One region of the Gordonia iterans genome, then DNA from elsewhere that is predicted to be linked to it. Evidence: predicted binding sites of a transcription regulator. Region 1 holds the regulator's gene; each other region holds the start of a gene.
The links. The regulator LexA, encoded in region 1, represses DNA repair genes until DNA is damaged. The targets are predictions, from matches to a motif close to CGAACANNTGTTCG.
Positions count from the first base shown of each region.

Region 2: a site for LexA is predicted at 3,418-3,431, ahead of C6V83_RS12005 (DUF222 domain-containing protein). Genes of this name have one in related genera too.
Region 3: a site for LexA is predicted at 3,141-3,154, ahead of ruvC (crossover junction endodeoxyribonuclease RuvC). Genes of this name have one in related genera too.

Region 1 covers NZ_CP027433.1:2,094,136-2,099,306, reverse strand. Annotated here, with positions in the region: gene hrpA (ATP-dependent RNA helicase HrpA) at 1-1,960, shown strand, start outside; gene nrdR (transcriptional regulator NrdR) at 1,974-2,432, opposite strand; gene C6V83_RS18720 (LysM peptidoglycan-binding domain-containing protein) at 2,488-3,162, opposite strand; gene lexA (transcriptional repressor LexA) at 3,327-4,025, shown strand; gene C6V83_RS09605 (putative PEP-binding protein) at 4,041-5,171, opposite strand, start outside.
Region 2 covers NZ_CP027433.1:2,613,825-2,618,995, forward strand. Annotated here, with positions in the region: gene C6V83_RS11995 (serine/threonine-protein kinase) at 1-294, shown strand, start outside; gene C6V83_RS12000 (alpha/beta fold hydrolase) at 467-1,399, shown strand; gene C6V83_RS12005 (DUF222 domain-containing protein) at 1,841-3,400, opposite strand; gene xerD (site-specific tyrosine recombinase XerD) at 3,710-4,633, opposite strand; gene C6V83_RS12015 (NUDIX domain-containing protein) at 4,630-5,171, opposite strand, start outside.
Region 3 covers NZ_CP027433.1:2,208,997-2,214,167, reverse strand. Annotated here, with positions in the region: gene secD (protein translocase subunit SecD) at 1-320, opposite strand, end outside; gene yajC (preprotein translocase subunit YajC) at 332-772, opposite strand; gene ruvB (Holliday junction branch migration DNA helicase RuvB) at 831-1,919, opposite strand; gene ruvA (Holliday junction branch migration protein RuvA) at 1,916-2,512, opposite strand; gene ruvC (crossover junction endodeoxyribonuclease RuvC) at 2,509-3,102, opposite strand; gene C6V83_RS10135 (YebC/PmpR family DNA-binding transcriptional regulator) at 3,212-3,967, opposite strand; gene pdxT (pyridoxal 5'-phosphate synthase glutaminase subunit PdxT) at 3,964-4,584, opposite strand; gene C6V83_RS10125 (acyl-CoA thioesterase) at 4,581-5,171, opposite strand, start outside.

The DNA.
Region 1 (5,171 bases):
GCAGGGCGAGACCCGCGAGTACCTCGGCACCCGGGGCACCAAGTTCTCGATCTTTCCCGGATCGCAGCTCGCCGCCAAGCCGCCTGCCTTCGTGATGGCGGCCGAACTGATCGAGACGTCGCGACTTTTCGCGCACAACGTCGCAGCCGTCGACCCCGAGTGGGTCGAGCAGATCGCCCCGCACCTGGTCACGCGCACGTACAGCGAGCCCGCGTGGTCGTCGCGCCGCGGAGCGGTGATGGCGAACGAGAAGGTCAGTCTGTACGGGGTGCCGTTGGTCGCCGCACGCCGTGTCAACTACGGCAAGGTCGATCCCGTCGAGTCGCGGGCCATCTTCATCCAGTCCGCACTGGTCGAAGGACGCTGGCGCACCCGGCACGACTTCTGGAAGCACAATCGTGCGCTGCTGGCCGAGGCCGAGGAACTGGAGCACCGGACCCGGCGGACCCTGCGGCTCAGCGACGACGACGTGTACGAGTTCTACGACGCCCGGATCCCGCAGAACGTGGTGTCGACCCGCCACTTCGACTCCTGGTGGAAGAAGGAGGGTCGCAGGAATCCGACGCTTCTGCACCTCGACGCGGCGCAGAGCCCCGACACCCGGACACCGGCCGCAGCCGACTTCCCGCCGGCCTGGCAGCAAGGCCAGACCCGCCTCGAGCTCCGCTATCACTTCTCTCCCGGAGCCCCGGACGACGGGGTCACGGTGGTCGTCCCCCGCCCACTGCTCGACCACGTGCATGCGGGCGGCTTCGACTGGCTCGTACCGGGACTGCGGAGCGAGCTGGCCACCGCCCTGGTCAAGTCGCTTCCCAAAGGACTGCGCAAGTCGATGTCGCCCGCGCAGCAGTACGCCGATCTGGCACTCTCACGGATCTCGCCGCGTTCGGAACCGCTGCTGCCCGCGCTGGCCCGGGAACTCGGCGTCATCACCGGAATCAGCCTGTCGCCCCGAGACTTCCGCACAGATTCGCTGCCGCCGCACCTGCGCGTGCATTTCGCGGTCAGCGACCCCGACGGTCACATCGTCGCGCGCAGCGACAGCCTGGAAGAGCTGCGCCGCCTCGGCTCGGACGAGCGTCGTCCGCCGAGCCAGGCGCCGGTGCACACCCGCTGGACCGGGGACGGCATCGGCACTCTCGCGGATCAGCACGACGCGGTCGTCGCAGGACAGCCCGTGGTCACCTACCCCACGCTTCAGCGCGCCGGAGCCGGGGTCCGGGTCGTCGAGGTCACCTCGCCCTCGGCACGCGATGCCGGCATCCGCTCGGGTGTGCAGGCCCTGCTGGAGACCGCCATCCCGCCACTGACCAAGAAGGTCGCGAGCGGACTGCCGCCCGCCGACCGCCTGGCGCTGAGCCAGAGCCCGTACGCCGATCCGCAGAGACTCTTCGCCGATTGCACCCGGCGGGCGATCGCCGACGCGCTCGCGGGCGAGAAGGACCTCGCCGCACTTCGGCGCCCGACCGAGTTCTCCGCCCTGGCCGAGCGACTCTCCCCGCAGATCCGCGCCGCGGCTCCGGAGTATTTTCAGCACGCCGTGTCGGCGCTCGCCGAGACGGCGGGTCTCCGCCACGAGATCGACCGGCACAGCGGGTCCGCCGCCGCCGACGATGTCGCCGATCAACTGGCCCACCTGGTGTTCGACGGCTTCGTCGCCGACACGCCACTCGTCCATCTACGGCGATTGGCCCGCTATCTCGCTGCTGCACGCGCGCGGTTGGCGGCCCTACCGGGATCGGCGGCCCGCGACAATGCGGGACTCGACACCGTCGATCGCGTCATCGCCCATTGGAATCAGCGGCTCGCCCAGCTGCCGGAGGTCCGTCACGATGCCCTCAACGAGATGGCGCACTGGATGATCGAGGAACTACGAGTCAGCTTGTTCGCTCAGCAGCTCGGCACCGCTGGACCGATCTCCGAGAAACGCGTGGTGAAGGCGCTCGACGCGTTCACCTGACGCTCTCCACGATTCAGGCGACGGGGTCACGGTCCTTGCGCAGCTCGTCGATCTCGCGCTGGAAGTCTTCGGCCGACTCGAACGACCGGTACACCGATGCGAAACGCAGATACGCGACCTCGTCGAGTTCACGCAACGGCCCCAGGATGGCCAGGCCCACCTCGTTGCTCGGGACCTCCGCCGAACCCGAGGAGCGCACGGTGTCCTCGACGGCCTCAGCGAGCTTGGCGAGCTTGTCTTCGTCGACATGCCGACCCTGGCACGCCCGGCGCACGCCCTTCATCACCTTCTCACGAGAGAAGGGTTCGGTGACCCCGTTGCGTTTGACCACGGCGAGTACCGCCGACTCGACGGTCGTGAAACGGCGCCCGCATTCGCTGCAGGACCGTCGCCTGCGGATCGCCATACCGTCGTCCGACGCGCGCGAATCAACCACTCGGGTGTCGTCGTTCTTGCAGAACGGGCATCGCATGCACTCAGGGTACCTGCCCGTCCACCGCAGTACTCGGCCGCTCACCGTCTCACCCTTAGCGGTAGGCAGGCACCAGCAGAGCCTGCCCGGGGCGCAGCCCGGCGGTCTGAAGATCGTTCAGCTCGCGCACGGTGGCGATCACCGCTGCGGTCGGCTCCTCGGGGGCGATGCGCGCAGCAAGTGCCGCCAGCGACTCGCCGCTGCGCACGTGCACCACCTCGGTCGCAGCGGGTGCACCGGTCGCCGCGTCCGAGTAGTCCTCGCCGACCACGCCGAGCACTGCCACGACGACCGCACAGCCGACCCCCAGAAGCAAGCCGGCGGCCCAGCGCCGGCGACGCGCGATCGCCGGGGCGACCGCGCTGTGCTCGACGAGGCCGCGGTGACGCGCGCGGCGCGACCGCTCCGAGCGGCGGCTGTTCGAACGACCGCTCTTCGGACTCCCGGTGGTCGAACGGCCGGTGTTCGAACGGCTGCCGGAAACGTCGTGGGCACCGCCCGGGTGTCCTGTACCGCTCGTCCGAATCGGAGTGTTCGCGCTCAGCCGCACGGCGCGCCGGTGCGTCTGGGGACTGCGACCGGTGGTCAGGCAGCCCGCGGATTCAGTGCCCCAGGACTCGGTGGAACGGCTCAGCACCACCGGAACATCGCAGGTCATCGGGCTCGCGTCGCAGTGCGCTGCGCGCTCCTGGCCGGTGCGGTCCGCGCGGGTCTTCAGCGACTCGGTCATCGAAACTCCCATCGTTCGTGTGTTCGAAGAACTCTTGTTCGACAGTTAACACCACGGGTCCGACAAAAGTCGCGACACGTCGAACAAATGTTTGAGTTCTGTGACCTACTCGACTAAATTGTGAACCGACCGTACGAGAATCAAGCACGAGGAAAGGACCGGCGATGACCGACGGACCCAAGAGCCTGTCGAAGGTCGACCCACACCTGTCGACCGCGACCCTGGAGGCCTCGCTGACCCAGCGGCAGCGCGAAGTCCTCGAGTACATCCGTTCGTCCGTGCGGGAACGCGGCTACCCGCCGAGCATTCGGGAGATCGGTGAGGCCGTCGGCCTCACCTCAACCTCGTCCGTGGCGCACCAGCTGCGCACCCTCGAGCGGCGGGGGCTGCTCAAGCGTGACCCGCACCGGCCCCGTGCGGTGAACGTGCGCGACGATCAGCGCACCCCGCCTCCGGGCGCCGATGCCACGGCCGAGCCCGATCGCCCCTCGGCCGCCTATGTCCCCGTGCTCGGCCGGATCGCCGCCGGCGGTCCGATCCTGGCCGAAGAGGCGGTCGAAGACGTCTTCCCGCTGCCCCGGGAACTGGTCGGCGAGGGCTCGCTCTTCCTGCTGCGAGTGGTCGGCGAGTCGATGATCGACGCAGCCATCTGCGACGGCGACTGGGTGGTGGTCCGCCAGCAGAACGTCGCCGAGAACGGCGACATCGTCGCCGCCATGATCGACGGCGAGGCCACGGTCAAGACCTTCAAGCGGGTCGACGGTCACGTCTGGCTGATGCCGCACAACGAACACTTCGAGCCCATCCCCGGCGACGACGCCGCGGTCCTCGGCAAGGTCGTGAGCGTACTGCGCCGCGTCTGAGCGAGTTCGGAACCGTCAACCGAGGACGGCGCGAGCGGCGTCGCGCGCCCCCGCGGCGCTGTCGGCGGCGACCGCCGCCCTCGCCGCGGCCCGACACTGATCGAGCGTCACCGATCCGAGCTTGAGTCCGACGGCGGGCGCCGCCGCCGGAGCCGAAGAGAGCGATGTGACCCCCAGGCCGACCAGAACGCACGCCAGCAGCGGATCGGCCGCCGCTTCACCGCAGACGCCCACTGGCTTGTCTTGCGCTGTCCCCGCTGCTCCGACGCGCTCGATGAGGGCCAGCACAGCCGGCTGCCAGGGATCGGTGAGCGCGGCCAGCTCCGGCGACATCCTGTCTGCGGCCATCGTGTACTGCGTCAGATCGTTGGTGCCGACCGACACGAAGTCGACCTCGGCCAGGATCTGATCGGCCTGCACCGCCGCCGAGGGGACCTCCACCATGACTCCCGGGACCAGCCCTCGCTCGCGGACCAGTGCTGCGAACTCGCGGGCTTCGGCGACGGTGGCGATCATCGGCGCCATCACCCAGGGTGCAGCCGTCGCAGCCGCTGCGGCCGCGGCGATCGCGTCGAGCTGATGGATGCGGATCTCCGGGTGCGGCGTGGCGATGCGGTTGCCGCGCACCCCCATCGCCGGATTGGCCTCATCCGGATGGTTCACGAACTTAAGCGGCTTGTCCGACCCGGCGTCGAGCGTCCGGATCACCACTTTGTCACCGTCGAACGCGTCGATCACCGCTCGGTAGAGAGCAGTCTGTTCGTCGACGCTCGGCTCGTCCCCGCGATCGAGAAACGCGAGCTCGGTTCGGAACAGGCCCACACCCTCCAAGACCCCCGGTTCGGCGGCGGCCCGGGCGGAGGGTCCGTCGGCGACGTTGGCGAGGATCAGCACGCGGTGACCGTCGGACGTCTGCCCCGGCCCCTTCCACGCCGAGGCGGCCGCGGCCGCCTCTCGCGCCTTCGCCACCGCTGCGGCGACCTCCTCGACGTCCGGGTCGAGACCGACGACGCCACGCTCACCGTCGACGAAAGCCGTGCCCCCGGTCGGAATCCGGTCGAGTTCGGCGATCGCCACGACACACGGGATACCGAGTTGACGCGCGATGATCGCCGTATGACTGGACGGTCCGCCGAGCCGGGTGGC
Region 2 (5,171 bases), 520 kb from region 1:
ACTCAGACACCGACGACTCCGATCGCGACTGTCACGCAGCCTCTCCCAACCACACCTCCGGCGCCGGTCGAGGGGCAGCCCTGCAACCCGTCCACAGACACACGTTCGCCGGACGGAAGACTCTCCTGCAGCGGTCTCGATGGTGTCTGGCGGGACATGAGTTACCAATCGAATCCCCCAGTCCAGTGGAACGCTCCCTGCAACGAACCCGGTTCCCGGGCCCGGGTCCAGAACACCGACGCCGTCGTCACGTGTAAACCCGCGTCGTCTGGCGGTTATGCGTGGCAACCCTGATCACGCCCACGTAGGACTCCGCCATCCGCTCGACGCGGTACAGACGCCGCGGAATCGCGCATTCTCACCTCGCCGATCCGCGGATCGGCGCGCTGAGAGCGCGGATCCGCGGTATCTCGCTCAGGTTCGCCCATAGGATCAAGGACGAACCCCACCGAGAGGAACACCGAGAATGGCATTGCGCGAGATCACCTTCGAGTCCGCGAACGGACGCGACCGGATCCACGGCTGGATCTACAGTCCGGCCTCCGAACCGAAGGCGATCGTGCAGATCGTGCACGGGCTCGGCGAACACTCGCGCCGCTACGTGCACATGATCTCCACGCTGCTCGACGCCGGATTCGTGGTCGCCGCGGACGATCATGCGGGCCACGGCGCCACCGCCGTCGACTCCGGTGTCTGGATGGACACCGGTGAGAACGGTCGAGTCGCCGTCGTCGAGGACGAGCGCACCCTGCACGACCACGCCGTCGAAGCCTTTCCCGGACTCCCCTACTTCGTGTTCGGCCACAGCTGGGGTTCGATGATCGCCCGCGGGTACGCGGCGACGTACGACGCCGACCTCGCCGGCCTGATCCTCTGCGGTGTCGCCGCGCAGATCGAGGGCATCGACAAGACACTGGATCGCGCGGCGCTCGCCGCCGCGGTGGACGCCGGCAAAGGCACCGACTCCGGCCTGGAGTACATGGGTGCGCTGTTCGCCGGCATGATCGACCGCTTCCCCGACGCGACCGTCGGCAACGAGTGGATCGCGCTGGACCCCGGCGTCCTTGCCGACCACGCGAGCGATCCACTGAACGCCCTCGCCGACCCGATGAGCATGCGCTTCGTCGACGACTTCGTGAACCTCTACGACGCGGTGAACGAAGGCTGGGCGGAGGAGATCCGCTCAGACCTTCCGGTGCTCATCGTCGCCGGCGACCAGGACCCGGTCGCGAACTACGGAGAAGGGGCCTACCACGTCGCCAACGCCCTCTGGAAGAGCGGCAACCGAGACGTGCGAACCGTCGTCTACCCCGGCGTCCGGCATGAGATCCACAACGAACCGTCCACTCGCGAGGCCGTTGAACAGGAAATGATCACCTTCGTCGACACGCACCTGTAGTCAGCCACCCTCGCCCACGATCCTGCAGATCTACGGTCGCTACGAGTGCAAACCTACGGCAGGAATACTTGGAAAACTACGGTTGTCGCGCTGCAAGACTACGGTGACGAGTCGGCGGGGTGCTGACAGCGACCCGCACAACCCTCGATCGCGCGGCATCGAAGTGAACCTCTACGGAGCTCCGGTGAGTGCACTCTGGGCGCCGGTGTGACTGCCACGGCACCTCATGCACGGACATCGCCGACCTCAGGACGACACCGGGTCCGTGCGTTCGACGAGCCCAGGCAACGAATGCCGGCCAAGTAGAACCGCTCAGACTGCTTGGTACTCATCGAAACCGACAGCGCAGCCGCGGACCCGACAAGAGTCGTGACTCAGCCCCGGGGTCCGACCACTCGCCCTCGACGACATCCAGCGATTCCCCGAACTGAGCAGCCGCGCTCAGTACGGGGGTGGGGTGTCGTCGTCGAACATCGGCGCGATGGTCTTGACCGGACCGCTCTGGGCGGCACGACGATGCTCGGCACGCAACCGCATCCGGTAGGCGTGTTTGGCCTCGAGCCGGGTGCTCGTGCGCATCGGTTCCTCACCCGCGACGGGCACACCGGGCACCAGCGGCTCGCCGTGCGTGCACGGGATCAGCCCCAGATCGGGCAGCAGCCACGTGTTGAGGGCCTGACTACGCACGGTGAACCCCTCCGGGGTACTCACCTCGGTCCAGATCACTCCGTGCGCATCGATCACCTGATCATCGAGCCACCCCTCACCGAAAGTCTTGATCAGATGATGGAACTCGCACTTCGGGTTGAGGTTGCAGAAACACGTCGCCCCACCCGCCGCCGGATCGGCATGATTGTATTCGCACACATGATCCAGATCGCACCGCCACGCCTGCCGACTACACCCCGGCCAGGTGCACTGACCGAACAACGTACGCACCGCCACCTCACACGCCGCGGTCGGCCGATACCGATCCGCGGCCCGCGCGGTGGCCTTACTCAGCTCGGCCAGATCAAGCGCGCGGACCGCGACGTCCTCACGCGCGACGATGTCGCGCACCAAGCCGGCGTCGATGGCGCCGTAGCCGTCGAGCACCCCCGGCTCATCCCCGCCCTCCAAAGTCGAACCGGGACACACCACATGCACCACCAGACGCGCACACCGCGCGTCGATCTCCTCCTGACTCAGGCGCGCGGCGCAATCATCGGCACCGCACGCACACGTGAACGCCACCCCTTTCAACCGCGCCAACGCCGCCGCACTGCGCCGGGCCGCCACGCTCCGCGGATCGTTCTCGCACACCCCCGCCGCAGTAGCCTCGACCCCGGCCTCGGCCTGCGCGACGTCCTCACACGAACCGGTGATCGCGATCGTCGCCATGTCACCACCGACCGGAAACGACTGCACACGCTCAGCGGCCCTGGCCTGTTCACGGTCCCGCCGCGCACCCTCGGGATCGATCCGCCGCACCACCGACCGCGCCGTCTTCTGCGCACGAGAGTTCGACACCGCCCCCAGCTCCCGCAACGCCTGCGCGAGCGTCAGGTCGATCAACGCCAGCAACTCCCGATCAGTCACCGCCGCAGTCTCGAACACCAACAAACTGAAGGTCTGCACCGACACCACCCCGTCCCGCAACAGCTCACCGCAGTGCGGAATACGATCACGCGCCGCCTCAGCCCGATCGACCATCGCCTGCGCGCCCCCGCTACCGACCGACAGACCGACCTGCACACGCGCCGCCACCATCGTCCGCGGCTCCAACACACGATGCGCCTCACGATCGGCGTCCGCATCAGCAGCCCAACCCACCGCCAGATCCACCATCTCCGCGATCGCCATATACCGGCGCCACATCAGATACGACTCCCCCGCCCGCGTATCACACACCACACGCAGAAAAGCGTTCATCTGATCCGGCTCCGCCAACCCCTCCGAGACCGGCCCGATCCCCACCGCCGACAAATCCATCGCCGCCCACGCCGTCGTCCCCCCACTCATCCCCAACACCCCCGAATCGCTCGTATGTTCGATCAAGAACAGTATGCCTCAGGGGTACGACAGAACAGATCTCCGCACACCATGGAACCGCCCCGTATGACGTGGGGGTTTCGACACGGGCTCCTTCGTCGCCCGGCTCAACCAGCGAAGGGAATCGATTCGAGCGGGAAGCGAACCCGCCCGGCTCAACCAGCGAAGGACATCGATTCGAGCGGGAAGCGAACCCGCCCGACTACACCAGCGAGAGGTGCCGACTCTAGCGGCACGAGAGAAGTCGCCCGGCCCGGCCCGCGGGAGCGTCGGCGTCGGCTATCGCGCGCGGGGGTGCGCGGTGGCGTACACCTCCCGCATGGTGTTCACCGTGACCAGCGTGTACACCTGGGTGGTCGTCACAGAAGAATGGCCCAGCAACTCCTGCACCACGCGCACGTCCGCGCCGCCGTCGAGGAGATGGGTGGCGAAGCTGTGGCGGAGGGTGTGCGGGGAGACTTCCTTCTCGACGCCCGCGCGTGCCGCCGCATCGACCAGCACCTGCCACGCGCTCTGGCGCGACAGCCGACCGCCGCGGATGTTCAGAAACAGGGCCGGGGTCCCCTTCTTGGCCAGCGCCGGACGTCCGCGCACCAGGTAGGCGTCGACGGCCGCGATCGCCGGTCGCCCGACCGGCACGATGCGCTCCTTGCCGCCCTTGCCGCGCAGCACCACGGCGCGGTGCTCGGTGTCGATGTCGTCGACGTCCAGCGCCGTCACCTCGGAAATCCGCGCACCGCAGCTGTACAGCAGTTCCAGCAGCGCACGATCGCGAAGCGCGCGTGGGTGATCCGGCGCTCCAGCCGCCTCGAGGATCGCGAGCACCTCGTCCACGGCGAGTGCCTTGGGCAGTCGCTGCGCCGGCTTCGGCGGACGTACCGCATGCGCGACGTCGTCGGCGACGATCCCCTCCGCCGCAGCGAACTTGTGAAATCCCCTGGTCGCCACCAGAGTTCGCGCCACTGACGAGTCCGCGAGCGGCGGAACGTCCCGCTCCGGGTCTCCCCTGCGCAGAGCCACCAGGAACTCCCGCACATCGGCCTCGGCGACCTCGCTGAGCGTCGAGATTCCCCGCGAGGCCAGAAAGTCCTTGTACCGCACCAGGTCGCGACGATACGACGACACCGTGTTGGCCGCAGAACCTCTCTCCACCGTCAGGTGGTCGAGATAGCGCTGCACCGCGTCGTCGAGTCGGGCGATCACGTCCCGAATCTCCGCGGGCGATCGGCCCACGGCGCATCCGGGGCACGCAGCTGCCCACCGCGGACATCTGCCGCGGCGACGGCGAGCACCCCGGCGACCGCGATCGCATTGACCAGTTCCCCGCCGAGCGCGGCGGTCACGGCCTCGTCGAGCGTCAGCCAGCGGAGTGCGAGATCTGCTTCCTCGTGCTCGCGCTCGCCGCCGTCGACCTCGAACAGATCCTCGGCCAGGAACACCCGGATCGCCTCGTCGGTGAACCCCGGCGACGAGTCCAGGTCCACCAGCGTGCGCCAGGACCGCGCAGCGAGCCCCGCCTCCTCCGCGAGCTCCCGCTGCGCGGCCTCCACCGGTGACTCCTCCGGTCCCCCGTCGAGAAGGCCCGCTGGAAGTTCGAGGAGCCGCCGCCCGATCGGATGCCGATACTGCACGACCATCGCGAGCCGTCCGGCCGCGTCGCGGGCGACGACGGCGACCGCGCCGTGCTTGGCGACCACCTCGCGATGCGCCGTCTCGCCTCCGGGCATCACGACCTCGTCGC
Region 3 (5,171 bases), 110 kb from region 1:
GTGATGACGATGTTGCTGCCGTTGACCACCACTTCGGAGCCGCCGACGCCGAGGCCGTTGACGCGCTGTTCGATGATGTTGCGGGCGATGTCGAGTTGCTCGCGGGCCGGCGCCTTGCCGTCGTCGGTGCGTGCGGTCAGCACCACGCGGGTGCCGCCTTGCAGGTCGATGCCGAGTTTGGGCTCAGGCTTGCCGCCGCCGGTGAAGAAGATCAGCGCGTACACCAGGCCGAGCAGCACCAGGAAGGCCGTCAACGGCTGCCACGGCGGAACGCCGCGGCGCGCCGTGCTCCGGCGCGGACGTGGGGTGGGATTGCTCACGGGCGGAAAGCCTACTTGTCCTTCGTATCGGTGTCGGCAGGAGCGATCTCCGGCGCGTCGTCGGCGACCTTCTCCCCAGCTGCGTTCTCCGGGGCCGCCTTCTCGGCGGCCGCGTCGCGCGCGGCATCCTCTTCGGTGTAGTCGGGGACGCGGAACGCATCCTCGTCCTCGGTCTCGACGGCCGGGGCGTCGGCGCCCTCGGTGATCACGTCGCGGATCGCGAGACGATTCCACGTGGTCACGACACCCGGAGCGATCTCGACCTCGACGGTCTCGCCCTCGTCTCCCACGATGGTGCCGAAGAGTCCCGAGGTCAGCTGGACGCGGGCGCCCGGAACGGCCTGCGCCTGAAGCTGTTGCTGTGCCTGCTGCCGCTTCTTGTTGTTGCGGAAACTGAGGAACATGAAGCCGACGAGCAGCGCCAGCATGAGCGGGAGAAAGAGTCCATCCATGCGCTCCATAGTGCCAGGACCGCCCCCATCGGACCGTGTCCGGGTCGCCGGAATCGTCTCAGGGCAGGTCGTCGTCGAACAGGCTCGGGCCCGGCTCCTCCCGTGCGCGCACGCCCAGGGTGTGGTGCACCGCACCGGCGGGCGGCGGCAGCCCGAGGTGGTGCCACGCGGCGGCGGTGGCCACCCGGCCGCGGGGCGTCCGCGCGATCATCCCGGCCCGCACCAGGAACGGTTCGCAGACCTCCTCGACGGTCGCCGGCTCCTCGCCGACCGCCACGGCCAGGGTGGAGACCCCTACCGGCCCCCCGCCGAACCCCCGGACCAGCGCGCCGAGCACCGCCCGGTCGAGGCGGTCGAGGCCGAGCTCGTCGACGTCGTACACCGCCAGCGCGGCGCGGGCGCTGGCGGTGTCCACCCGCCCGTCTCCACGTACCTCGGCATAGTCCCGGACGCGGCGCAACAGCCGGTTGGCGATGCGCGGGGTGCCGCGCGAGCGCCCGGCCACCTCGGCCGCCGCGTCCGGATCCAGGGCGATGCCGAGGATCGAGGCCGATCGGCGCAACACCCGGACCAGGTCGCCGGTCTCGTAGAACTCCATGTGCGCGGTGAAGCCGAATCGGTCGCGCAGCGGCCCGGTGAGCGCCCCCGAGCGAGTCGTGGCGCCGACGAGGGTGAACGGTGCGACGTCGAGCGGTATCGAGGTGGCCCCCGGCCCCTTGCCCACGACGACGTCGACCCGGAAGTCCTCCATCGCCAGATACAGCATCTCCTCGGCCGGCCGGGCGATGCGGTGGATCTCGTCGATGAAGAGCACGTCGCCCTCCACCAGGTTCGACAGCATGGCAGCGAGGTCCCCGGCCCGCTCGAGAGCGGGACCCGAGGTGATCCTTATCGCCGCCCCCATCTCGGCGGCGATGATCATCGCGAGCGAGGTCTTGCCGAGGCCCGGCGGACCCGACAAGAGGATGTGGTCCGGTGTGCGCCCGCGGTTCCGGGCGGCGTGCAACACCAGCTCGAGCTGCTCGCGCACCTTCGCCTGGCCGATGAAGTCGGCGAGCGTCCGGGGCCGCAGGCTCGCGTCGAGCTCGGAGTCCCCGGGCACCGTCGCCGGCGCCAGCAGTTCCTCGTCGGGGTACTCGCCGGTCATCGCCGCGGTCCGAGAGCCGACAGGGCCGCACGGAGCGCCGTCTGCGAGTCCGCCTCCGGCTGGGCGGCGAGCACCTCGGTGACCGCCTTCTGGGCGGCGGCATCGGCGAAACCGAGGCCCACGAGCGCTTCGGCGACCTGCGCACCGATACCGGCGGCGGTTCCCGGCAGCGCGGCGCCCGGCTCGCCGGCCGGCGCCCCGACCTTGTCCCGGAGTTCGACGACGAGCCGCTCGGCCACCCGCTTACCGATGCCCGGGACCGAGGTCAGCGCCTTAGTGTCCGAGTCGGCCAGGGCGCGGCGAAGCCGGTCCGGTTCCAGCACCGCCAGGGTCGCCATCGCCAGCCGCGGCCCGACGCCGGTCACCGTCTGCAACACCCCGAAGAGTTCGCGCGCGTCCGGATCGATGAACCCGTAGAGAGTCATCGAGTCCTCGCGGACGATCATCGCCGTCATCAGCCGGGTGCGTTCGCCTCGACGCAGAGTCGCCAGGGTCGGGGGCGTCGCCAGCACCCGGTATCCCACGCCCGCGCATTCGACCACCACGTGATCGAGTGCGATGTCGATGACCTCGCCGGAGACCGAGGCGATCACTGGCCCACCACCTTCTCGTGTCGTCGTGCCTGCTCCCGCCGCGCTGCCTCGAGACGCCGGCGATGCGCCTCCTGCGCGAGGCGGGCCTTCGCGGCCGCGGCTTCCATCCGTTCGTTGACCGGACCGCGCCAGCAGTGGCAGATGGCCAGCGCCAGCGCGTCGGCGGCATCCGCGGGCTTGGGGGCCTGCTGCATGCCCAGGATTCGGGTGACCATCATCGTGACCTGAGCCTTGTCGGCGCGGCCGGAACCGGTGACGGCGGCCTTCACCTCACTCGGAGTGTGGAAGCGGACCGGCACGTCGCGGTGGGCTGCGGCCAGGGCGATCACCCCCGCGGCCTGCGCGGTCCCCATCGCGGTGCTGACCTGGCGCTGCGCGAACACCCGCTCCACGGCGACGACGTCCGGGGCGTGCGTGTCCATCCAGTGCTGGGCGGCGGCGTAGATCGCGCTCAGCCGGTCTGGCAACTCCATCGAGGCGGGCGTGCGGACGACGTCGACGTCGAGCGCGGTGACCGTGCGACCGGACCCGGACTCGACCAGGGCGATGCCGCACCGGGTCAATCCCGGGTCCACTCCCATGACACGCACCGCGCTGCCCCTTCCGACACGTCGCATCCCGACCGCTGCGAACAGTTGTTCGAGATTCTAACGCACCGGTCAGACATCCGATCGCCCGACACGCGGCGCGCGCGGCAGGCTAGTCGTCCTCGAGTTCGGCGAGGACCTCGTCGCTGATGTCGACGTTGCTGTAGACGTTCTGGACGTCGTCGGAGTCTTCGAGCGCGTCGATCAGCTTCATCACCTTGCGAGCGCCGTCCGCGTCGACGGCCACCTCGACCGAGGCGCGGAAGTCGGGCTCGGCCGAGTCGTAGTCGATGCCGGCCTCCTGCAGCGCGGTGCGCACCGCGACCAGGTCACCGGGTTCGGACACCACCTCGAACGCCTCCCCGAGGTCGTTCACCTCCTCGGCGCCGGCATCGAGCACGGCCAGGAGCACGTCGTCCTCGGTCTGCTCGCCCTTGGGCAGAGTCACCACGCCCTTGCGGGTGAAGAGATAGCTCACCGAACCGGGATCGGCCATGTTCCCGCCGTTGCGGGTCATCGCGGTGCGCACCTCCGTGGCGGCGCGGTTGCGATTGTCGGTGAGACACTCGATCAGCAGGGCCACCCCGCTCGGACCGTAGCCCTCGTAGGTGATGTTCTGCCAGTCGGCGCCGCCGGCCTCTTCGCCGCCGCCGCGCTTGCGGGCGCGCTCGATGTTGTCGTTGGGCACCGACGACTTCTTCGCTTTCTGAATGGCGTCGAAGAGTGTCGGATTGCCCGCCGGATCACCGCCGCCCGTGCGCGCGGCGACCTCGATGTTCTTGATGAGCTTGGCGAACATCTTGCCGCGCTTGGCATCGATGGCGGCCTTCTTGTGCTTGGTGGTAGCCCATTTGGAGTGTCCACTCATGAGGCTCTCCCTTCCTTGACCATGTCGACGAAGTACTGATGGACCCGCAGGTCGCCGGTGACCTCGGGATGAAACGACGTGGCCAGCACGCCGTTCTGCCGCACAGCGACGATACGCCCCGCCGCCGGCCCGGCGGGCACGGTGGCCAGGATCGTCGTGTCGGGACCGGCCTCCTCCACCCACGGCGCGCGGATGAAGACCGCACGCAGCGGGTCTGCACCGGGTTCGTCCGTGATGCCCGCGAAATCCAGATCGGTCTCGAAGGACTCGACCTGGCGGCCGAAGGCGTTGCGCCGCACGGTGACGTCGAGCGCATCCAGGTGCCGGGCGTCGGCCCGCGTGTCCAGAATCCGCGATGCGAGCAGAATCATGCCTGCGCACGAGCCGTATGCCGGCAACCCGTCCCGGAGCGCCTGGCGCAGCGGGTCGTCCAGCTCGAACACACCGAGGAGCTTGCTCATCGTCGTCGACTCTCCGCCGGGGATCACCAGACCGTCGACGGCGTGCAGTTCGCTCTCCCGCCGCACCGGAACGGCCCGCACCCCGCAGGCCGTCAGCGCGTCGACGTGCTCGCGCACGTCGCCCTGCAGGGCGAGGACGCCGACCACCGCGGTCACGAATCGGCTTTCATGATCGAGACCTGGTCGGCGGGCACGTTGGTGCGGGTGAGACCTTCCTGGGTCACCGCGGCCACCATCCGCCCGGCGCGGTCGAAGATCCGTCCCTGCGTCAGCGAGCGCCCGCCGCTCGACGACGGTGAGGTCTGGTCGTAGAGCAGCCAGTCATCGGTGCGGAACGGCCGCAGGAACCACATGGCGTGGTCGAGCGACGCGGTCTGCGCCTGCGCGCCCGGGTGCGGAACCTTGGCCGAGCCCAGCAGCGTCATGTCGCTCATGTAGGCGAGGGTGCACACGTGCAGCAGCTGGTCGTCGGGCAGTGCGTGGCGGTAGCGGAACCACACGCGCTGCTGTGCGGCCAGGCCGCCGGCCAGCACCAGCTGATCACGGGGCACGATGCGGATGTCGAAGTTCTCCCACTCCTGGAACAGCGAGCGCTCGGCGTCGGATCCGACGTCGCGGCGATCCAGCAGCGTCTCCGGGTCGACGGCCGGCGGCACGGCGTCCTGGTGTTCGAGGCCCTCGTCCCCGGTGACGTGAAACGACGCCGACATCGAGAAGATCGCTTCCCCGTTCTGGACGCCGGT